DNA from 2 places in the Methylocystis sp. WRRC1 genome. Region 2 is predicted to be linked to the other one. Evidence: predicted binding sites of a transcription regulator. Region 2 holds the regulator's gene; the other holds the start of a gene.
What was found. The regulator PhoB, encoded in region 2, activates phosphate uptake and scavenging genes when phosphate is short. The targets are predictions, from matches to a motif close to TGTCATNNANCTGTCAT.
Positions count from the first base shown of each region.

Region 1: the regulator PhoB is predicted to act here: its motif matches at 3,911-3,927, upstream of LG047_RS12405 (UDP-2,3-diacylglucosamine diphosphatase).

Region 1 covers NZ_JAJFZJ010000001.1:2,560,609-2,571,696, reverse strand. The annotation lists gene LG047_RS12430 (hypothetical protein) at 1-8, shown strand, start outside; gene LG047_RS12425 (RidA family protein) at 175-528, shown strand; gene LG047_RS12420 (molybdopterin-synthase adenylyltransferase MoeB) at 512-1,294, opposite strand; gene LG047_RS12415 (hypothetical protein) at 1,392-1,961, shown strand; gene LG047_RS12410 (glycosyltransferase family 1 protein) at 1,911-2,999, opposite strand; gene LG047_RS12405 (UDP-2,3-diacylglucosamine diphosphatase) at 2,999-3,820, opposite strand; gene LG047_RS12400 (helix-turn-helix domain-containing protein) at 4,038-4,655, shown strand; gene LG047_RS12395 (MFS transporter) at 4,661-5,914, shown strand; gene bfr (bacterioferritin) at 5,939-6,418, opposite strand; gene LG047_RS12385 (bacterioferritin-associated ferredoxin) at 6,451-6,687, opposite strand; gene LG047_RS12380 (hypothetical protein) at 6,918-7,190, opposite strand; gene glpK (glycerol kinase GlpK) at 7,315-8,799, shown strand; gene LG047_RS12370 (Imm74 family immunity protein) at 8,866-9,162, opposite strand; gene mutY (A/G-specific adenine glycosylase) at 9,191-10,258, opposite strand; gene LG047_RS12360 (DUF721 domain-containing protein) at 10,308-10,832, shown strand; tRNA gene LG047_RS12355 (tRNA-His) at 10,980-11,056, shown strand.
Region 2 covers NZ_JAJFZJ010000001.1:2,017,708-2,028,795, reverse strand. The annotation lists gene LG047_RS09790 (ImuA family protein) at 1-84, shown strand, start outside; gene LG047_RS09785 (DNA polymerase Y family protein) at 8-1,540, shown strand; gene LG047_RS09780 (lysylphosphatidylglycerol synthase domain-containing protein) at 1,687-2,757, shown strand; gene LG047_RS09775 (ATP-binding protein) at 2,787-3,863, shown strand; gene pstS (phosphate ABC transporter substrate-binding protein PstS) at 4,008-5,051, shown strand; gene pstC (phosphate ABC transporter permease subunit PstC) at 5,208-6,182, shown strand; gene pstA (phosphate ABC transporter permease PstA) at 6,194-7,033, shown strand; gene pstB (phosphate ABC transporter ATP-binding protein PstB) at 7,034-7,819, shown strand; gene phoU (phosphate signaling complex protein PhoU) at 7,842-8,561, shown strand; gene phoB (phosphate regulon transcriptional regulator PhoB) at 8,558-9,301, shown strand; gene LG047_RS09740 (GcrA family cell cycle regulator) at 9,322-9,849, opposite strand; gene LG047_RS09735 (aspartate aminotransferase family protein) at 10,299-11,088, shown strand, end outside.

The sequences.
Region 1 (11,088 bases), 540 kb from region 2:
AAGGCTGAGGGGCTATGCCAAATGATTTGTCGCGAACTGCCATTTGTTTTGTCGCGCTACACGGGCGCCGGCATTTTTCGTCCTGCCTTTCCGCCGCCGGCCGCGACTCCCCGGCTCCCGCCCTTGCCGGCGGCGGGCGCATCGCCTAAACCCGCGCCCGAAACAGGAGGCGATATGAGCGATATCAGGCGAATCGGCGCGGGTCCGCGCATGAGCAAGGCGGTTGTGCGCGGCAACGCGGTCTATACGGCGGGCCAGGTGGCGGAAAAGACCAAGGGCGGCTCCGTCGCCGATCAGACCCGCGAAATTCTCGCGCTGATCGACGAGTTGCTGGCCGAAGCCGGCAGCGAGAAGGCGAAAATCCTCTCGGCGACCATCTATCTCTCCGACATCTCGACCTTTGCCGAGATGAACAGCGTCTGGGACGTCTGGGTCGACAAGCAGAACCCGCCGGCCCGCGCGACGGTCGAGGCGAAGCTCGTCACGCCCGACTACAAAGTCGAGATCGCCGTCATCGCTGCGAAGTGACGCCCGAGAGCGGATTGTCGGGGTCGTAGGCGTAGCGCAGCGTCTCGAAACGCATGGCCCGCGTGTCGATCAGCAGGAGGCGGCCGACGAGGCCCTCGCCGAAGCCGACGATCTCGCGCACAACTTCGAGCGCCATCATGGCCCCGACGACCCCGGTCAGCGCGCCGAGAATTCCCGCCTCCTCGCAGCTCGGGACGGTTCCCGGCGGCGGCGGCTCGGGGAAGAGGCAGCGATAGGTCGGGTTCGGCCGACCGTCGGGCGCCGTCTCGAATGGCCGCAGCGTGGTGAGCGAGGCGTCGAAGCCGCCTACCGCCGCCGTCACCAGCGGCTTTTTTTCATGAAAGCAGGCGTCCGAGACCAGATATCGCGTGGCGAAATTGTCGGAGCCGTCGGCGACGATGTCATATTGCGCAATGAGCCCGCGGGCGTTGTCGTCGTTCAGCCGCAGCGCATGTTTCTCGACCGCGACATGCGGATTGAGGCGCGCGATGGCCTCCTGCGCGCTCTCGACCTTGGGCCGCCCGACGGCGTCGGTCGCATGAATCACCTGCCGCTGCAGATTGGAGAGAGAGACGACGTCGTCGTCGACGATCCCGATGGTCCCCACCCCGGCGGCGGCGAGATATTGCAGCAGCGGCGCCCCCAACCCGCCGGCGCCGACGACGAGCGCGCGGGCGCGCTTCAGTTTCTGCTGGCCGGGACCGCCGACCTCGCGCAGCACCAGATGTCGGGCGTAGCGTTCGATCTCCTCGCTGGTAAGGCTCATTCAATCCTCGGCGCGCAGGGCGCTTGCATAAAACGTCAGCCCGGCGATGCTGCGAAGACGTTGATTCGCGCCCAGAACAGCAGGTCGGCTTTCCCTGATGACCATAGCGGCTCCGCCGTCCGGCCTCCAGCCGGAGGACTATGAAGAAATCGAGGCCGCCGTCATGGAGACGGCGCGCGGCCGCTGGTTTCTGGCCGAATATGCGCGACGCGTGCGCGACGCCGAGAGCGCGCGCATGCTGGCGGCGATCGAACGGCTGGAGGCGCGGCTCGAGGCGCAGAACGCGCTGGCGCCGGCGGAGGCGTTCAGCATCGCCGAACGCCTGAGCGAACTCTCCTGGTCGCTTCGCGAACGCGGCGTCGAGGATTTCGTCTGCGGCAAGATCGACGCGCTGGCGCGGGAGTTCAATGGGGCTGGCGGCGCGGCGCGGAAACGCGCGGCGGCACAAGAGCCCGGGAGCGCTGCGCCTGAAATCGCCGTCGCCCCGATCGCCGCGCCCGCGGCGCAGCCGGAGCCGCTCGCTTTGGCGCCGGAGCCGATCATGGCGATGGATGCGAGGCCGGAGCCCGAGGCGGCGCCAGAACCGGCGCCGGTCGATCCGCGTCTCGAGGCGCTGTTATGGCTGGATCGGCTGCCGATTGTCGACCGGATGTCGCTCTTCGCCTGAATTGCGCAGTGCCTCGACGCCGACTCCCCCGAGCGAGGCGGCGCCGCGCGCATAGGCGATATTGTCGAGAAACTGACGCGCGCAATTCTCCCAGGTGAAGCTCAGCGCATGGGCGCGCGCAGCGGCGCGTGGAATGTCGAGCGCCGCGAGCGCCGCCGCGCGCAAATCCTCGTCCAGCGCGCCGGCGCCGCTCGCGCCGACGACGTCGAGCGGCCCCATCACGGGATAGGCGGCCACCGGCAGGCCGCAGGCCATCGCCTCGAGCAGCACCATGCCAAAAGTATCGGTGCGGCTGGGGAAGACGAAGACGTCGGATGACGCGTAAAGCGCCGCGAGTTCGCGGCTGTTCTTCAGGCCCAGAAAATGCCCGTCGGGGAAGCGCGCTTCGAGCGAAGCCCGGGCCGGGCCGTCGCCGGCGACGAGCTTCGTTCCGGGCAGATCGAGCGCGAGAAACGCCTCGATGTTTTTCTCCACCGCAAGGCGGCCGGCGTAGAGGAAGATCGGCCGGGGAAAATCGAGGGCCGTCGCCGCGCGGGGGGAGAACACACCATGGTCCACGCCGCGCGACCAGCGCAGCAGGCGGCGGAAGCCCCGTCCGTCGAGTTCGCGGGCGAGGCTCGGCGTGGACACCATCACCCCCGCGCCGGCGTTGTGGAAGCGGCGCAAGGCGGCGTAGGACAGGCCGACCGGAAGTCCGGAACGGGCGTGGATGTATTCGGGGAAGCGCGTGTGGAAGCTCGTCGTGAAGCACCTTCCGTCGCGCAGGCAGACGGCGCGCGTCGCGAGCCCGATCGGCCCTTCCGTGGCGATATGCACATGATCGTAACCGCTCGCCAGCCGTCGCCGCACGGCGCGGGGCGTCGCCAGCGCCAGCGAAATCTCCGGATAGCTGGGCATCGGAAAGGACATGAAGTCGCGCGGCGTCAGAAAGTCGATCTCCGCGCCGAGCGCCCGCGCCGATTGCGACAGCGACTCCAGCGAGCGCACGACGCCATTGACCTGCGGGCGCCAGGCGTCCGTCGCGACGAGAATGCGCATCAGGCCGCCGCCGCCCGAGGCGGCGGCAACGCCTTCACTCTCCTCGCCGCGATCGCAGCCTCGCGCTCCGCGGCCGTGGTCCGCCAATGAATGATTTCGAAGCCGCCGTCGTCATGTTCGACGATCGCCGTGCAGCTTTCCACGAAATCGCCGGTGTTGAGATAAAGCACGCCCTCGATCGTCTTGATCGTCGCATGGTGGATATGGCCGCAGATCACGCCGTCAACCCCGCGGCGCCCGGCCTCGGCGGCCAATGTCTTCTCGAAGTCGCCGATGAAATTGACCGCGTTCTTCACTTTCATCTTGGCCCAGGCGGAGAGCGACCAGTAGCCGACGCCGAACAGGCGGCGCGCGCGGTTGAGCCAGGTGTTGGCGACGATGGCGAGGTCATAGGCCCAGTCGCCGAGGAAGGCGAGCCAGCGGGCGTTGCGCACGACGATGTCGAACTGGTCGCCATGGATGACGAGCATTTTCTTCCCGTCGGCGGTTTCGTGGACCGCTTCCTCGATCACCTCGACGCCGCCGAAAGTCAAACCCGCATAGTCGCGGGCGAATTCGTCGTGATTGCCGGGCACGTAGATCACGCGAACGCCTTTGCGCGCCTTGCGCAGCAGCTTCTGCACCACGTCATTGTGCGCCTGCGGCCAGTACCAGCCGTTCTTCAGTTTCCAGCCGTCCACGATGTCGCCGACGAGATAGATCTGATCGGCGTCATTGTGCTTGAGGAAATCTAGGAGAAGGTGGGCCTGCGCGCCGCGCGCTCCCAGATGCAGGTCGGAAAGGAAAATCGTGCGATAGCGCCTGGCGGCAGTATCCGTCATATCGTCTGTCATGAATTCCGTTGAGTTCGTTTCGGGCATGAGCGTCATCGCCTCCCGCCTTCGCCGCTTAAGGACATTCACCAGATTCACGTCACAGTCCGATGACAGCGGGGCCGGATCGCCGCCCGCAGTTGCGTTCGATATTTCGAACGAAATCGGCTAATGTGCCGTCCGGTTTCGAATCGAAGGAGCGGGCGCCGCAAGGGCGCCGAAGGCCATGGGCGTCGAAGGTCGCGACAAGCAGAAAATCCTCGAGGCCGGAGCTCTGGCGCTTTCCGGCCAGCTCGGCGCGACCGTTCAGCGGCTGCGCAAGGCCTATAATCTCTCGCTTTCAGAGCTCTCGCAGCAGTCGGGGGTCGCCAAATCGATCATCAGCCAGATCGAGCGCAACGAGACCAATCCGACGCTCGCGACCATCTGGCGCCTGGCGCAGGCGCTCGACGTCTCGATCGAGCGCGTGTTGCAGACGACCGAGGACGAGCCCTTTCTGGAAAAGGTCACAAAGGCCGACACGCCGATCCTGCTGTCGGACGACGGAAAGTGCCGGCTCGCCATCATCGGCTGGATCAAGACGGTCGAATGGCTGCAATGCTACGAATTCTCTGCCGATCCCGGCGGCGTGCTCGAGTCGGACGCCCATCAGCGCGGCTCGGTCGAGAGCCTCTCCGTGCGCGAGGGCGAACTCGAGGTCGAGGTCGCAGGCGTTAAGGAAACCGTGAAGGCGGGCGAGACGCTGCGCTACCGCTGCGACCGGCCCCATGTGATCAGAAATCTCGGCGCGACGCCCGCGCAGGCCATGATGGTGTGCATTCTTAAGGCCGCCGTGATGGAATAGGCTTCATGGCCAAGGTCAAGGATGACGCCGAGCGGCGGCTGTCGATGCTCGCCGCCGCTATTTCGGCGATCGGCGGGGTGCAGGTCGCATTTTTTCCGATCTGGTTCGGGGCGCGCGGTCTCGGCGGCGGGGAAATCGCGACGCTGCTCGCCGCCGCGCCGGCCGCGCGCATCGTGTCCAATCTCGCGGGAACCCATTTCGGCGATCGCCGCGGCGATTATGGGCGGCTGATCCTTCTGCATCTCCTTGGCGTCGCGCTGATCTTCATCGCCATGGATTTCGCCTATGGCTTCCTCGCCCTTTTCGCCGGCCACACGGCTTTGTGCTTCGTGCAGGGGCCGATCGGACCGCTCAATGACGGCCTCGTGCTCGACGAAGCGCGGCGGCGACGCGAGGCGGGTTTGCCGGCCCTGCGGCTCGCGCGGGTGCGCGCATGGGCGGCTGGCGCCGTGCTGGTCTTCATGCTCGGGGCCGGGCCCGTCGCACGCGCCATGCCCGACGACGCGCTGATCCTGATCATGGCGGCGATCTCGGTCTTTTCGCTCGTCACGAGCTTTTTCCTGCTGCGGGGCTTCGAGGCTGGCCGGCCGCGAGAGCCCGCCCGGCCCATCGACGACCCGACGCCGCTGCGTCGTCCCGGGCTCCTCGCCCTGATCATCGCCTGCGCCGCGCTGGTCCACGGCAGTCACGGTTTCATCACCGTCTTCGGTTCGCTGCAATGGGCGGCGAAAGGGTTCGACGCGACTTTCATCTCTACCGCCTGGAGCGCCGCCGCCTTCTCCGAAGTGGCGTTCTTTCTTTCGGCGACCCGCTGGTTCGGCGGCGAGAGGCACGCGGCGCCGCTGATGGCGGCGGGGGCCGCCGGCGCAGTGCTGCGCTGGGCGCTGCTCGCGAGCGACCCTGGCCCGGCCGGGATCATCGCGGCGCTGCTGATGCAGCCATTCTCGGGCGCGGCGCTGACGCTCGGGCCCGCCTATCTGATCGCGGAGCTGGGCGGCAAGGCCTACACGGCGCGGGTGCATGGCTGGCTCGCGGCCGCCAATGGCGTGACGCTGAGCGCCTCTCTCTATTTTTCGGGGCCGTTGAACGCCGCTTTCGGCGTGCAGGGCTATCTCGCCATGGCCGCGATGGCGGGCGCGGGACTGTTGCTGTCCCTTCTTGTCGCGGCGGCCGTGCGCAATGGCGTCTTAAAAGACGAAAGGCGAACGACGCCGGTCGCCCGCCCTGCTCTCGTGAATGAAAGAGATCCCGCCGCCTGACGCTTCAGGCCGCGGAACGATCCGTCAGGAGTCCAGCCCGCCGACGTGCTTCTGCGAATAAAGCTGCACGCCGAGCTGCTTGATCAGCTCGAGCTGCGTCTCGAGGAAGTCGATGTGGCCCTCCTCGCTCTTGATGATGTCCTTGAACAGCTCCTCCGACACGCGGTCGTTGATCGAGAGGCAGTAGGCCGCGGCCTCGATATACATGGCGCGGGCGTCCAGCTCCGTCGCGAGATCGCATTTGATGATCTCCTCGACCGTCTGGCCGATGCGCAGCGGATCGAGCACCTGCATATTGGGGAAACCTTCGAGGAACAGGATGCGTTTTGCGAAGTGGTCCGCATGGCGCATCTCCTCGATGGACTCCTCGCGCCATTTCTTGGCGAGTTCGAGAAAGCCCCAATTGTCGAAAATGCGATAATGCAGCCAATACTGGTTGACCGCCGTCAGCTCGGCGCGCAACCCGCGATTGAGATATTCGATGACCTTTGCGTCACCGCGCATGTGCAAATCCTTTCCATGACCGTGTGCCGACCTTACGCCGCGAGATCGTCGGCGCGGCAGCTGTCACAATCGCCGCTTCCCGCGCATTCGTCCAGTCTCGATGCGGCATGCTGGTCGACGATGGCGACGATGCTGCGCACGCAACGCCCGCATTTTGCCTCGCAACCCATGTGCCGGAAGACAGCCCCGACGGTCGGGCGGTCGCCCCTCCCGCCAAGGGAATCTCGGACGTCGCGGTCGGACAGGACGTTGCAGGAACAGACGATCATCACCTTCGCCTAGTTTGGAAAGGTTGCAAACTACCTTTTACATCAGTAGGTTACAACTTTTCCCCCATTTTCGCAACCGGCATTGTCGGCTTCCCGACAATGGACCGGCCGCCCATGCTGTCATCGCAAGGGGCGTGCCTACTTTTTGTAAGTTTGGTCGATGTCAGGGACTTGCAATCTCCCCGATCAAAAAAGCCGCAACGCGCCTAGCGCCGCGGCAATCACCATAGTCACCACCAATAGGGGCGCGGGCGCCAGCCATAGCCGTAACCGCCCCAGCCGTAATTCGCCGGCCCGCCGCCATAGTAAAAATGATTTGGGCGCCGCCAGCAGCGGTAGGGCCCGCACACCCAGCGCGTCTTTTCGACGCCGGACGCCTCTGATTGCTTTGCCGCCAAGCCTCGGTCCACGCCGGGTAACGCCAGCGCAGGCGCAGCCTCGACGCCGGAGAAGCCAATGACGACGAGCGTGGCGAGCGCTGCTTTGACGGTGTCGGATTTCATCGCTCATTCTCCTTTTACAGACCTGTTGTTCAATGAGAATCAGGCTAAAGCCCCCGGGCTGAATGGATACTGAAACGCCTGTTCATCGCATGGCCGGAATTGGGCCTTCTCCAGGAGACACGACATGTCCCGATTCATCGGCGCAATCGACCAGGGAACGACGAGCACCCGTTTCGTCATCGTCGACGAGAGCGGCGACGTCCGCGCCTTCGACCAGCGCGAACATGCGCAGATCTGTCCCCGTCCCGGCTGGGTGGAGCATGACGCCGCGGAAATCTGGCGCAACACGCAGGCGGTGATCGAGGGCGCTTTGGCGAAGGCGGGGCTCGGGCCACGCGATCTCGCCGCCGTCGGCGTCACGAACCAGCGTGAAACAAGCCTGTTGTGGGACCGCGCCTCGGGTGCGCCGCTGCACAATGCCCTCGTGTGGATGGACACGCGCACGCAGCCGCTCGTCGAGCGTTTCATTGCGCAAGGCGTCGCCGACCTCGTGCGCGCGAAAACCGGCCTGCCGCTTGCGACCTATTTCTCTGCGCTCAAGCTGAGCTGGCTCCTCGACACGGTCCCCGGCGCGCGCGAGAAAGCGGCGCGGGGCGAGGCGCTCTTCGGCACGATGGACTGCTGGACGATCTGGAACCTGACCGGCGGCCGCCATGCGACCGACGCCACCAACGCCTCGCGCACGCAACTCATGGACCTGCGCAAGCTGCAATGGGACGAAGAGCTGCTGCGCCTCTTCGATATTCCGCGCGCCTGCCTGCCGGACATCCGGTCGTCCAGTGAAATCTACGGCGACTGCGTCGGCGCGCTCTCGGGGGTTCCACTCGCCGGCGCTCTCGGCGACCAGCACGCCGCGCTTCTGGGTCAGGCCTGCCTCGGGCCTGGCGAGGCGAAGAATACATACGGGACCGGCTGCTTCCTGCTGATGAACACCGGCGAGACGCCTCATGTCTCGACAAAAGGGCTGGTCACCACGCTCGCCTATAAACTGGGAAATGAAAAACCGGCCTATGCGCTCGAAGGCTCCATCGCCATCGCCGGGGCGCTGGTGCAATGGCTGCGCGACAATCTCGGCATCATCGACAGCAGCGCCGAGGTCGAAGCTTTGGCCAAAAGCGTCGAGGACAATGGCGACGTCTATTTCGTGCCGGCCTTCTCCGGGCTCTATGCGCCGCGCTGGCGCGAGGACGCGCGCGGAATCATCGCGGGGCTCACGCGCTTCTCCAACAAGGGCCATATCGCCCGCGCCGCTCTGGAGGCCGCGGCCTTCCAGACCCGCGAAGTGTTCGCCGTGATGGTTGCGGATTCGGGCGTTGCGATATCCGAGCTCAAAGTCGACGGCGGCATGGCCGCCAATGATCTGCTCATGCAATTTCAGGCCGACATTCTCGACGCGCCCGTCGTGCGGCCGCGCCATCTGGAAACAACGTCGCTTGGCGCCGCTTACGCCGCCGGCCTTGCGGTGGGCGTTTTCAGGAGCGTCGACGATATCGCCGCGCATTGGAGCGCGGAGCGCCGCTTCGCGCCGACAATGACGCAACAGCAGCGCGCGCGCCTCGTCGCATCATGGGAGAAGGCGGTGGAGCGCTCGCTGGGGTGGGCGGCATGAAGGCTGTCGCGTTTGAAATATCGCGCGTTCGGACAGAAAATCGCTCGCGCTTTTCCTGAACGCTCCTCAGTCGAAATCGACGCTCAGCCCGTGCTTCTCGAGCTGCTTCTCGACGGCGTCGAGAATCTTCTGCAATTCGACGATGTCGATCGGCGTCTCGTCGTCGGGCGCGTCCCAATGCTCTATGTCGTCGAGCCGCACGATGAAATCGGCGTCCTCGTCCGATTCGGCGTCAGGCGGGGCGGCGGGAATAGTGAGCGTGCGTCCCCCGTGGCGCACGCGAATGGCGCCTTCCGTGACCTCGACCTCGAATGCGCTCGCGCGACGGGCCATGATCGCCTCCTGCTGAAACTGATCACGCATTTTCTCCGCCTGCCCGGCGGAAGACGCTTCAACCTTCGACGAGACCTGCGCGAATGGCCGCCTTTCGCATCAGCGTCGGCAATCCCTCTTTATCGAGATTGTCGCACGCCGCCCAGCGGCAATTATGCGCCGGCGGCGCGGCCGCGGCCGTTTTGGCGACAAAAACCGTCGCGGAAAGCGAAAAATGCGTGAAGACATGCGACACGGGCTCCTCGAGAGCGCGCCAAGGCGCTGCGCAGGGCGCGTGGTCGCGCAGCTCTTTCGGCGCGACGTCCTGCGTCAGCGGCGTCGAGGGAAATTCATTCATGCCGCCCAGTAGCCCCTTCGGCGGGCGCCGGCGCAGCAGCACCTCGTCGCCGCGCCGAAGGATGAAAATCGCGCCGCGCCGCTTCGGCTTCTCTGCCCTCGCCTCCTTTACGGGGTAGCGGTCCTGCGTCCCGTCGCGACGGGACGCGCAGAAACCGGCGAGCGGACAGGCCGGGCAATCCGGCGCGCGCGGCGTGCAGACAGTTGCGCCGAGATCCATCAGCGCCTGCGCGAAATCGCCCGCGCGCGAGGGCGGCAGCATCGCCTGCGTCGTCTCGCGGATGAGCGGCTTCGCGCGGCGCGGCGGCGTGTCGATCGCATGAAGCCGCGCGATGACGCGCTCGACATTGCCGTCGACGGCGACGCAAGGTTGGTTGAAGGCGATCGCCGCGATCGCCGCCGCCGTATAGGGCCCGATTCCGGGCAAGCCCAGCAGCGCCTCCTCGCTCGCCGGAAAGCGGCCGCCGAACTCGCGCGCGACCACTCCCGCGCAGGCGTGGAGATTGCGGGCGCGGGCGTAATATCCTAGTCCCGCCCATTCCGCGAGCGTCTCCTCCAGCGGGGCCTCGGCGAGCGCCTCGACGCTCGGCCAGCGCGCGAGAAATTTCAGGAAGTAGCCCTTGACCGTCGCGACCGTCGTCTGCTGCAGCATGATCTCGGATAGCCAGACGGCGTAGGGGTCGACCGCCTCCCCCGGCCGCGCGCGCCAGGGCAGTTTGCGCCGATGCGCGTCGTACCAGGCGAGCAGCGCGGCGGCGGGCTTTCGCCCGGGGCGGGAGGTCTTTATCATCCCGCGGTCATTAGGGGCGCGGCCCCGGTCAGGCAAGGGAGAGAGGCGCATGGGCGTTTCGCCGCGCAAGGGCGCGTGGGCGCGGCCGCTGGCGGACTATGTCCTGCGCCAGATCGACCCGCTCGTCGCCAGACAGGGCTTCGGCGAATCGTCGCTCCTCATGCGCTGGCGCGAGATCGTCGGTCCGCGCATCGCAGACATTTGCGCGCCCGAGCGCCTGCAATGGCCGCCCCGCGCCAAGAAGCCTGCGCCCGACAAGCCGCAGGAGCCGGCGACCCTCGTGCTGCGCGTGGAGCCGGGCTTCGGCCTCGAAATCCAGCATCTGGCGCCGGCGATCGTCGATCGCGTCAACGCGCATCTGGGCTGGCGCTGCGTCTCACGGATCGTTCTGCGCCAGCAGACGCTTCAGCGCGAGCCGCAGGGTCGCAGCCTCCGCAGGGCGCCGCCGCCGACCGATCCCGGCGCCCACGCCCGCGCCCAGGCGGCGACGCAGGGCATCGAGGAGGAGGGGCTGCGCGCGGCGCTGGTGAGGCTCGGTGAGCGCGCCCTCGCCCCATCGCGCCCGGAGAAATAGCCTTTCGCGCCTCAGTGTTCCGGCGCGCCGCCGGGCAGCGGGAGCAAAGGGGCGGGCCCTCTCGCGCGCGGGCGGGCGCCATGTGAATTTCAGCGCCCGGACAGGCTTGCAATCGTCGTCGCTTGCTTTTAGGTTCCGCCGCGTTGGGCCGCCATAGCTCAGTTGGTTAGAGCACCAGATTGTGGATCTGGGGGTCCCCCGTTCGAGCCGGGGTGGCGGTACCATTTTCTCCTGCAATTTCCGGTAGACGGACGTG
Region 2 (11,088 bases):
TTTCGTCATGCGTTTCCTGAGCGTCTTCCTGCCCCGTCTTGCGACCGACCGGCTGCTGCGGCGGCGCGGCGGCGCCGGGCGTGAGCCCTTCGCCGTCTACGCCCGGGTGAAGGGGGCCGAGCGGCTCACGGCCGTCGACGCCGGCGCGCAGAAGCTCGGCCTTCATCCCGGCCTGGCGGTCGCCGACGCCCGCGCCCGCTGCCCGGCGCTCGCGCTTGCGGAGGCCGATCCCCGCGCCGACGCCGCGCTGGTCGGGACGCTCGCCGACTGGAGCCGCCGCTTCACCCCGCTCGCCGCCGCCGATCCGCCGGACGGCGTGCTGCTCGACGTTTCCGGCGCGGCGCATCTTTTCGGCGGCGAGAATGCGCTGATGGCGGAAATCGAAGGCCGTCTCGCGGCCCTCGGCTTTTCCGCCCGCGCCGCGATCGCGCCGGGTCCCGCCCTCGCCCGGGCGCTGGCGCGCTTCTCGACCCTGCGGCTCGTCGCGCCGGAGACTCCGCAGGAGGAGATCGACCGGATCGCCGCCGCCTTGCCCGCCGCCGCGCTCGGCCTCGATCCCGAGGCGCTGGCAGGAATGCGCCGGGCCGGCCTGCGCCGGATCGGCGATCTCCTCGCCCGCCCGCGCGCCCCGCTCGCGGCGCGTTTCGGACAGGCGGCGCTCGCCCGGCTCGACGCGCTGACCTGCCGCATCCGTGATCCGATCACGCCGCGCTTCGAGGCGCCGGCCTTCATCGCCGAGCGGCGCTTCATCGACGGGCTCACCCGGCGCGCCGATGTGGAGGCGACGCTGCGGCTCCTCGCCGCCGACCTCTGCCCGATGCTTGCGCGCGCCGGCGTCGGCGCGCGGCGGCTGGAGGCCGTTTTCTACCGCGTCGACGGCGCCGTGAAACATCTTTCCGCCGGGACGAGCCGGCCGCTGCGCGAGCCCTCCCGCCTCGCGGCGCTGCTCATCGAGCGCCTTGCGGCGATCACGGAGGAGGGGCTCGACGCGGGCTATGGCTTCGACGTGCTCCGGCTCTGCGCCAGCGAGGTCGAGAGTTTCGAGACGCCGCAGACGACGCTCGTCGCGCCGCCGAAGGGCGCGCCGGACGATCGGGATCTCTCCGATCTTCTCGACCGTCTCGGCGCAAGGCTCGGCCTGCGCCGCGTGCTGCGGCTTCATCCACAGGAGACGCATCTGCCGGAATTCGCGGTCGCCGCCGTCCCGGCCGCCTCCGGCCCGGCGCCCGTCGCCTTTCCGGCGCAGGAGGCGCCGCGGCCGCTGCGCCTCTTCGAGCGGCCCGAGCCGATCGAGGCCATGGCGCTCGCCCCCGACGGCCCTCCGTTGCGCTTCCGCTGGCGGCGCGCGCTGCATGAAATCGTGGCCTATGAAGGCCCGGAGCGCATCGCGCCGCCCTGGTGGGGCGCCGGGGACGACGGGCTGACGCGCGATTATTTCCATGCGCAGGACGCGCAGGGCCTGCTGTTCTGGCTGTTTCGCGAGGGGCTTTACGGGCGCGAGGCCGGCCGGCCGCGCTGGTATGTGCATGGCCTCTCTTGATCCAGGTCTTCGCCGCTCCAACCTGAAGATGGCTCGACGTCATTCAAACGTCATGATTTCCGGTCGAAGTCGCTGCGACGGCGCCACTCTTGCGAGCAAAGAAGCGCAGTTCCGTCCATTCGGGCCCGAAGCCCGCGAGACAAAGAATGCAAAAAGACGAGGATCTCGCCATTTCACCTCAACCCCGCCTGCCTGTCGTCGTGGCCCCGCAGCGAAAAAGCTTCTTCGAGACACTGAGCCAGCGCCTGCCTCACGGCGCCGGCCAGATCATCGGCGCATTGGCGAGTCTCGCGCTGTTCACTCTCGCCGCCTTCGTTCTCGGCAATGTCCTGTCGAAAATCCATTTCGCCGACGTCGCGACGGCGCTCAAGGAGACGAGCGGCGCACAGATCCTCGTCGCAATGCTGTTCACCGCCTTGTCCTATCTGGCCCTCACCGGATATGACGTCTCGGCGCTGTATCAAATTCGCATGCGCTCGCCCTATCGCATCGCGGCGCTCGCCTCATTCGCCAGCTATGCGATCTCCTTCAATCTCGGCTTTCCGATCATCACCGGCGCGGCCGTGCGCTACTGGATTTATTCGCGCGTCCAGATCACCGCCCTGCAGGTCGCCAACATCACGGTCATCACAGGGGTCACCTTCTGGCTCGGCATGACGATGATGATCGGCGTCAGCCTGCTGACGGGAGCCGACGCGCTCGCCGCGCTCGATCACGTCCCGGTCTTCTTGCACATCGCGCTGGGCGTCGTCGTCACGGCGTCGGTCGCCGCCTATTGCGTCTGGGTGGCGCTGGAGCGGCGGCGCATTCACATTCGCGGCCATGCGCTCGAATTGCCCCGTCTCGGCCCGACGCTGGCGCAACTCGCCTTCGGCGTGGCTGATCTTTGCGCCGCCGCCGGCGCGCTCTACGTGCTGCTGCCGCAGGGCGTCGACCTCGATTTCATGGGTTTCGTCGCGGTCTATGTCGTCGCCTGCATCCTCGGCGTCGTCAGCCACGCGCCGGGGGGCATCGGCGTGTTCGAGGCGATCATGCTGCACGCGCTCCCCGGCGCCTCGCAGGGAAGCATTCTCGCCTCGCTTCTGCTTTTCCGCGTCATCTATTATTTCCTGCCCTTCATCTTCGCGCTCGCCGTTCTCGGCGCGGACGAAGGCGCCCGCCGCTGGTCCTCCCTGCGCGACGCCATCGCCCGCATTCTCGAGGACCGCGGCGCCTGACCGTCTCCGCACAAACCGGACTCTCATTCATGCCGCAGACAAAATGGCGCGATCAGGCGACCGACTGGCTCGCACCTGTCATCGACGCATTGCCGGAGCCGGTCTTCGTCGTCGACGCGGAGGAGCGGACCATCGCCGCCAATGGCGCGGCGCGCGCGCTGGCGCCGGCCATGCGCTTCGGAGAGCCTCTGTCGCGCAGCCTGCGCTCCCCTGACATGCTGGACGCCGTCGGGCGCGTGCTCGCGGGCGGCGCGGCGGAAAAGACGGTCTGGGTCGAGCGGGCGCCGGTCGAGCGCTGGTTCGAGGCGCATGTCGCGCCGATGCGCGTTCCGGGCTATGACGCGGCGGCGATGATCAGCCTGCGTGACCTCACCGAAGCGCATCGGGTCGAACGCATGCGCGTCGACTTCGTCGCCAACGCCAGCCATGAATTGCGCACGCCGCTCGCCTCGCTCCTCGGCTTCGTCGAAACGCTTCAGGGCCCGGCGAAAAATGACGCGGCCGCGCGCGAGAAGTTTCTCGGCATCATGCGCGAGCAGGCGCAGCGCATGGCGCGCCTCGTCGATGATCTTCTGTCGCTGTCGCGCATCGAGCAGCACATGCATGTGCGCCCGGCGACTCCGGTCGATCTCACCCTGCTGGTCGCGCATATCGTCGATACGCTGACCCCGATGGCGGAAGAGGACGCCATTCCCCTCGCGCTCGATCTCGCGCCCAATGTCATCGTACCGGGCGACCGCGACGAACTCGCACGGATCATCGAGAATCTCATCGAGAATGCGCTCAAATACGGCCGCAACGAAAATGGCGGGGAGAAGCCGATCGAGATTTCGCTCACGCGCAAGGACGCGGTCGCGACCTTCTCCGTGCGCGATCACGGGCCGGGCGTGGCGCCGGAGCATATTCCGCGTCTCACCGAGCGCTTCTATCGCGTGGACGCGGGCAAGAGCCGCGCCAAGGGCGGCACGGGGCTCGGTCTTGCCATCGTCAAGCATATCGTGCTGCGCCACCAGGGCCGGCTCGCGATCGAATCCGCGCTCGGCGAAGGCTCGCTCTTCAAGGTGACGCTGCCGGCGATCGATCCCGACGCGGCAAAATCGCGATAGTCATTAAAATACAAGCGATAAGTCTGTCATATTACTGTTATCCAACTGTCACAAAATCCTTTTGTGGGTCGGGTAGGAACTGCCTGTGACGGCGCCGTGGGCGCCTCCCCCTGTTTTGTTCTCGAACTGAGAAAGAGACCTCAGATGATTTTCAACATGCTGAAACGCGGCGCCGGCGCGGCGCTTGCGCTCGCCGTGACGGCGGGCGCGGCGGTCGCCCTCGACATTTCCGGCGCCGGCGCGACCTTCCCCTACCCGATCTACGCCAAATGGGCCGAGACGTACAAGAAAGAGACCGGCAACGGCATGAACTACCAGTCGATCGGCTCGGGCGGCGGCATCAAGCAGATCAAGGCGCGCACGGTGACCTTCGGCGCCTCGGACCAGCCGCTCAAGGCCCCCGATCTCGAGGCGGCGGGCCTCGTGCAATGGCCGCAGATCATCGGCGGCATCGTGCCGGTGGTCAATCTGGACGGCGTCGCGGCGGGCGAACTGACGCTCGACGGCGCGACGCTCGCCAGGATCTTCCTCGGCGAAATCACCGCCTGGGACGATGCGGCGATCAAGAAGCTCAATCCGAAGGCCAAGCTGTCGAACGCGCCGATCGTCGTCGTGCATCGCTCGGACGGCTCCGGCACCACCTTCAACTTCACCAACTATCTGTCCAAGGTTTCCGAGGACTGGAAGACCAAGGTCGGCGAGAACTCGGCCGTGGAATGGCCGGTCGGCATCGGCGCCAAGGGCAATGAGGGCGTCGCCAACAATGTGGCGAACACCAGGGGCGCGATCGGCTATGTCGAATACGCCTACGCCAAGCAGAACAAGCTGACCTACACCAGGATGGTCAACAAGGACGGCAAGGCCGTCGCCCCGGCCACGGAAAGCTTCCAGGCCGCCGCCGCCGGCGCCGACTGGTCGCATGCCGATGGTTTCTACGAGATCCTGACCAATGAACCCGGCGCCAAGTCATGGCCGATCACGGCGGCGAGCTTCATCCTGCTCCCGAAGGAGCCCAAGGACGAGGCGGCCGCGGCCGAGGCGCTGAAGTTCTTCGGCTGGGCCTTCGCCAAGGGCGGCAAGGCCGCCGAGGAGCTCGACTATATTCCGATGCCGAAGCCGGTGGTCGAGCTCATCAGGAAGAGCTGGGCCAATGTGAAGGGCGCGGACGGCAAGCCGCTGGCGCACTAATATGGCAGGCGCCGTCCGCGGAGACGGCGGCCTTTTCATCAAGGGACGTCGGTCCTCGCGGACCGGCGTCGGGAGTTGCGAATGACGATCGAGCCAGGCCGGCGCGAAGCGAGCCGGCGTGAAGCGAATGGAGCGGGCGACGTGTCGGATGCATTAATGGAGCAAAGCGTTTCGCAGCCGGCCGTCGCGGACCGCGGCCGGTCGCTCGCGCGCATCGCAATCATCGACCGCGTCTTCCATCAGGTGACGCGCGCGGCGGCGATCGCCGTTCTCATCATCCTCGGCGGCGTTATCGTCTCGCTCGTTCACGGCTCCCTGCCGTCGATGAAGGCTTTCGGCTTCGGCTTTCTGACGTCACAGGCCTGGAATCCCGTCACGGATAATTTCGGCGCGCTGCCGGCGGTCTACGGCACGATCGTCACCTCGCTCATCGCCATGCTCATCGCGGTGCCGGTGGGGCTCGGCATCGCGACCTTTCTCACCGAGCTCTGCCCCCATCCGCTGCGCCACCCGATCGGCGTCGCGATCGAGCTTCTGGCCGGCATTCCCTCGATCATCTATGGCATATGGGGCCTCTTCATCTTCGCGCCCTTCATTCAGGCGCATGTGCAGCCGGCGGTGATTTCGGCTTTCGGGAATGTGCCGGTCCTCTCGACGCTGTTCGCGGGTCCGCCCTATGGCATCGGCATGCTGACGGCGGGCTTCATTCTCGCCATCATGGTGCTGCCCTTCATCGCTTCCATCTCCCGGGACGTGTTCGAGACAGTGCCGCCCTTGCTGAAGGAGGCGGCCGCGGGCATCGGCTGCACGACATGGGAAATGATGCGCCATGTGGTGCTGCCCTACACGCGCGTCGGCGTCATCGGCGGCGTGATGCTCGGGCTCGGCCGCGCGCTCGGCGAAACGATGGCCGTCACTTTCGTCATCGGCAATGCGCACAAGGTCGCTCCCTCGCTCTTCGCGCCGGGCACGACGATTTCCGCGACCATCGCCAATGAGTTCACGGAGGCTGTGGGCGACATCTACACGTCGGCGCTGATCCAGCTCGGCCTCATCCTCTTCTTCCTGACCTTCATCGTTCTCGCCTGCGCGCGCTACATGCTGATGCGCATCGAGCAGAAATCGGCTTGAGGAGCCAATTCATGTCGCTCTACGCCGCTCGCCGCCGACGCAATTCGATCGCCACCGGCCTCGCCTGGGGCGCCGCGCTCTTCGGCCTCGCCTGGCTGTTCCTGATTCTCGCGGCCCTTCTCTATGAAGGGCTGCGCGGTCTCTCCCCCGCCGTCTTCACGCAGATGACGCCGCCGCCGGGCAGCCAGGGCGGCCTGCTGAACGCGATCGCCGGCTCCCTCGTGATGACCGTCATCGGCGTCGCCATCGGGGCGCCGCTGGGCCTGCTCGCGGGGACCTATATGGCGGAATATGGCCGACACACGAAGCTCGTGACGGTCGTGCGCTTCATCAACGACATTCTGCTCAGCGCGCCGTCGATCGTCATCGGACTCTTCGTCTATACGATCCTCGTTGCGCCGATCGGCCATTTCTCCGGAATTTCCGGGGCCGTGGCGCTCGCCATCCTGGTCGTGCCGGTTGTGCTGCGCACGACCGAGGACATGTTGCTGCTCGTGCCGGGTTCGATGCGGGAGGCGGCGGCGGCGCTTGGCGCGCCGCGCGCGCTGATCATTTCTCGCGTCGCCTATCGCGCGGCGAAGGCCGGCCTCGTCACCGGCGTGCTGCTCGCGGTGGCGCGCGTCTCCGGCGAGACGGCGCCCCTGCTCTTCACGGCCCTCAACAATCAGTTCTGGAGCTCGGACCTAGCCGCGCCGATGGCGAGCCTGCCGGTCGTCATCTTCCAGTTCGCGCTCTCGCCCTACAAGGACTGGCAGCAACTCGCCTGGACGGGCGCGCTGCTGATCACCGTCACCGTTCTGACTCTTTCGGTCATCGCCCGCGCGGTCAGCGCCGGACGGAGGAAATCCTGAATGAACATCGCCGCCAACGCTCCCAAGGAACCGCCGGCCAAAGTGTCGGTGCGCAGCCTCGATTTCTTCTACGGCTCGTCCCGCGCGCTGAAATCCATCAGCCTGCCGCTCTACGCCAACAAGGTGACGGCCTTCATCGGTCCGTCGGGCTGCGGCAAGTCCACGCTGCTGCGGGTCATGAACCGCATGTATGACCTCTATCCCGGCCAGCGCGCCGAGGGCGAGGTGCTACTCGACGGAGAGAACATTCTCGATCCCGCCGTCGATATCAATGCGCTGCGTTCGCGCGTCGGCATGATCTTCCAGAAGCCGACGCCCTTTCCTATGTCGATTTACGAGAACATCGCCTTCGGCATCCGCCTTTACGAGAAGCTTTCGCGCGGCGACATGGACGCCCGCGTCGAGGAGGCGCTGCGCGGCGCGGCGCTGTGGGATGAGGTGAAGGACAAGCTGCACACCAGCGGGCTCGGCCTTTCGGGCGGTCAGCAACAGCGACTTTGCATCGCGCGCAGCGTCGCCGTGCAGCCGGAGGTCATCCTCTTCGACGAACCCTGTTCGGCCCTCGATCCGATCTCGACCGCGAAGGTGGAGGAGCTGATCGAGGAACTCGCCAATCAGTACAGCATCGCGATCGTCACGCACAACATGCAGCAGGCGGTGCGCGTCTCGGACTACACGGCCTTCATGTATCTCGGGGAGCTCGTCGAATTCGGCGACACCGACGAGGTTTTCAACAAGCCGAGAGAAAAGCGCACCCTCGATTACATCACTGGCCGCTTCGGCTGATCTGAATCAAGGAATGATCGCCATGAGCGAACATATCGTCAAATCCTACGACCGCGATCTCGAGGCGCTCGGACGCCGCATCGCGGAGATGGGCGGCATCGCCGAGAAAATGCTCGCGGAAGCGATGGAGGCGCTGTCGACCTGCAACGTCGATCTCGCCCATCGCGTCGTCGCGAGCGACGCGCGTCTCGACGCGCTGCATCGCGAGATCGAGGAAAGCGCGGTCCTGACGATCGCGCGGCGCCAGCCTCTTGCGGTGGATCTGCGCGAATGCATCGCCGCGATCCGCATCGCGGGCGACATCGAGCGGATCGGCGACCTCGCCAAGAACATCGCCAAGCGCACGCTGAAGATCGCGTCGGAAGCGCGCTTTCCGCGCGCCCTCGTGGGCCTCAAGTCGATGCATGAAATCGCGTCGATGCAATTGAAGGACGTCCTCGACGCTTATGCGTTGCGCGACGTCGAGCGCGCGCGGGCGGTGTGGGAGACCGACGCCGATCTCGACGCGCTCGAGGATTCGGTGTTTCGCGATCTTCTCACCTTCATGATGGAGGATCCGCGCAACATCTCCTTCTGCACGCATCTTCTGTTCTGCTCGAAGAATCTCGAGCGCATCGGCGACCACACGACGAATATTTCCGAGACGATCGTCTATCTCGTGACCGGCGAGCCGATGCCGACCGAGCGGCCGAAAATACGCGTCGCCCAGTTCGGCGGCGACAGTGAAGAGGCTTCGCAATGAATGACAGCATTCCCGCGGTAATGCGGGAGGGCAAGAGCGATCGCGCGCCGCGCATACTGGTTGTCGAAGACGAAGCGTCGCTCGCGCTCCTTCTCACTTACAATCTCGAAGCCGAAGGCTATCAGGTCGAGCATGTCGACAATGGCGACGAGGCGGAGCTGCGCATCGCGGAAACGCCGCCCGACCTCGTCATTCTCGACTGGATGCTGCCGGGCGTCTCGGGTCTCGAAATTTGCAGACGCCTGCGCGCGCGCGAGGCCTGCCGCGACATGCCGATCATCATGCTGACGGCGCGCGGCGAGGAAAGCGAACGCGTGCGCGGTCTTTCCGTCGGCGCCGACGATTACGTGGTGAAGCCCTTCTCGACGCCGGAGCTGATGGCGCGCGTGCGCGCGCTGCTGCGTCGCGCGCGCCCGGAGCGCGTCGCCTCGAAGTTGAGGCTGGGCGACATTGATCTCGACCGCGACACGCATCGCGTGCGCCGGTCGGGCCGAGAGATTCATCTCGGCCCCACGGAATATCGGTTGCTGGAATATTTCATGGAGAAGCCGGGCCGCGTCTTCACGCGCGCGCAACTTCTCGACAGCGTCTGGGGCATGTCGGCGGAAATCGACGAGCGCACTGTCGACGTCCATGTCGGCCGTCTGCGCAAGGCGTTGATCCGCGGGCGGGAGAAGGATCCGATCCGCACGGTGCGCGGCGCCGGCTATTCCTTCGACGAAACATTCGGCCGCGACTGAAGTCGCGGCCTTTCATTTTGTCAGGCGTAGCGCGGCGCGCGCAGCTGGTCGCGGGCGCGACGGCGATCCTGCGCGGGCTGATAGGCGACGCGCGCGTGATAGGCGCAATAGGGGCCGCCGCCGATCGGCGACTTGCCGCCGCAGAAGCGGAATTCCGGCGTCGTCGGATCGCCCATCGGCCAGCGGCACATGGACTCCCGCAGGTCCATCAGCGTCACGCGCTCCGACATCGGGATCACGACTTCTTCCTCCTGCGGCTGCGCGCGGGCGACGACCATCGCTTGCGGCGCGAAGGCGAGCGCCACATTGCCATGCACGACATGGCCGGCTGCGCGCGGCTGCGGCGCCGCCTGACGCTGCGCCTTTGCGGCGCGCGGTCGCGGCGCGGCGGCGGTCTTGGCGCGCTCCGCGAGACCCAGACGATGGATCTTTCCGATCACCGCGTTGCGCGTGATGCCGGGTCCAAGTTCGGCTGCGACCTGGCTCGCGCTGAGTCCGTCGCTCCAAAGTTTACGCAACAGCTCGACGCGTTCATCGGTCCAAGACATATCTGTCCTCCACTCGGTCGGTTCGAGCGCGGATTTAGAATCCTTCACCGCCCGCTGCGCTGGAGGGCGCCAGCGGCGACTTGACGCGGATCGAAACTCGAGAAACGCCGGGCGCGACATGCAGCCAGCGCCGGCAGGAAACGTTACTGACGCAGTTGAATCACGGGCGGGAGTCGCTGGCAAGCGAAAGGCGGCGTTCTCAACAGGCTTTCTGCAAGCTTTGTGCAAGGGTGTTGCTCTCAAGACTCAGTTCGAAGGTCACGGAACGCCTGCAAACCGATTCCTCGCCCGCGCCATAGGGCCGCCGCGTCGGCATTCGAGGCCCGAGATTTGACCGCGGAGGCGCGGGCGCATAAAATCAAGGGCTCAAAATGCCGCCCTGAAAAGGGCGGCGCTTTGTTTTTCAGCCCCGCACGGCGTTGCGGTCGCCTGAGCACTGGAGCACGGTTTTGAATTCTGCGCTTTATCCGACCTATGCGCGGGCCGACATCTCTTTCGCGCGCGGCGAAGGCGCCTGGCTCGTCGCCGAGAACGGCGACCGCTATCTGGACTTCGCGTCGGGCGTCGCCGTCCTGTCGCTGGGTCACGAGCATCCGCATCTCGTCGCGACGCTGAAGGCCGCAGCCGAACAGCCCTGGCATGTCTCCAATCTGTTTCGCATCCCGCAGGCCGAGCGTCTCGCCCGGCGCCTCGCCGAGGCGACTTTCGCCGACATCGTCTTCTTCACCAACTCCGGCGCCGAGGCGGTCGAAGCCGCGATCAAGACCGCGCGTAAATATCATGCCGCGAACGGCCAGCCGGAACGCTATCGTCTGATCACTTTCGAGGGCGCCTTCCACGGCCGCACGCTCGCGACCATCGCCGCCGGCGGCAATCCGAAATATCTCGAGGGCTTCGGCCCGCCGGTCGAGGGTTTCGATCAGGTTCCCTTCGCTGATCTCGACGCGGTCGAGAAGGCCATCACGGATGAAACGGCGGGCGTGCTGCTGGAGCCCATTCAGGGCGAGGGCGGACTGCGCGTCTTCCCGCCGGCTTTCCTCTCCGACATTCGCAAGCTGTGCGACGCGCGCGGCCTGCTGCTCGTGCTCGACGAAGTGCAATGCGGCGTCGGCCGCACGGGGAAATTCCTCGCCTGCGAACATGCCGGCGTTGCGCCCGACGTCGTCGCGCTCGCCAAGGGGCTCGGCGGCGGATTCCCTATCGGTGCCTGCCTTGCGACGCGCGAGGCGGCGAAAGGCA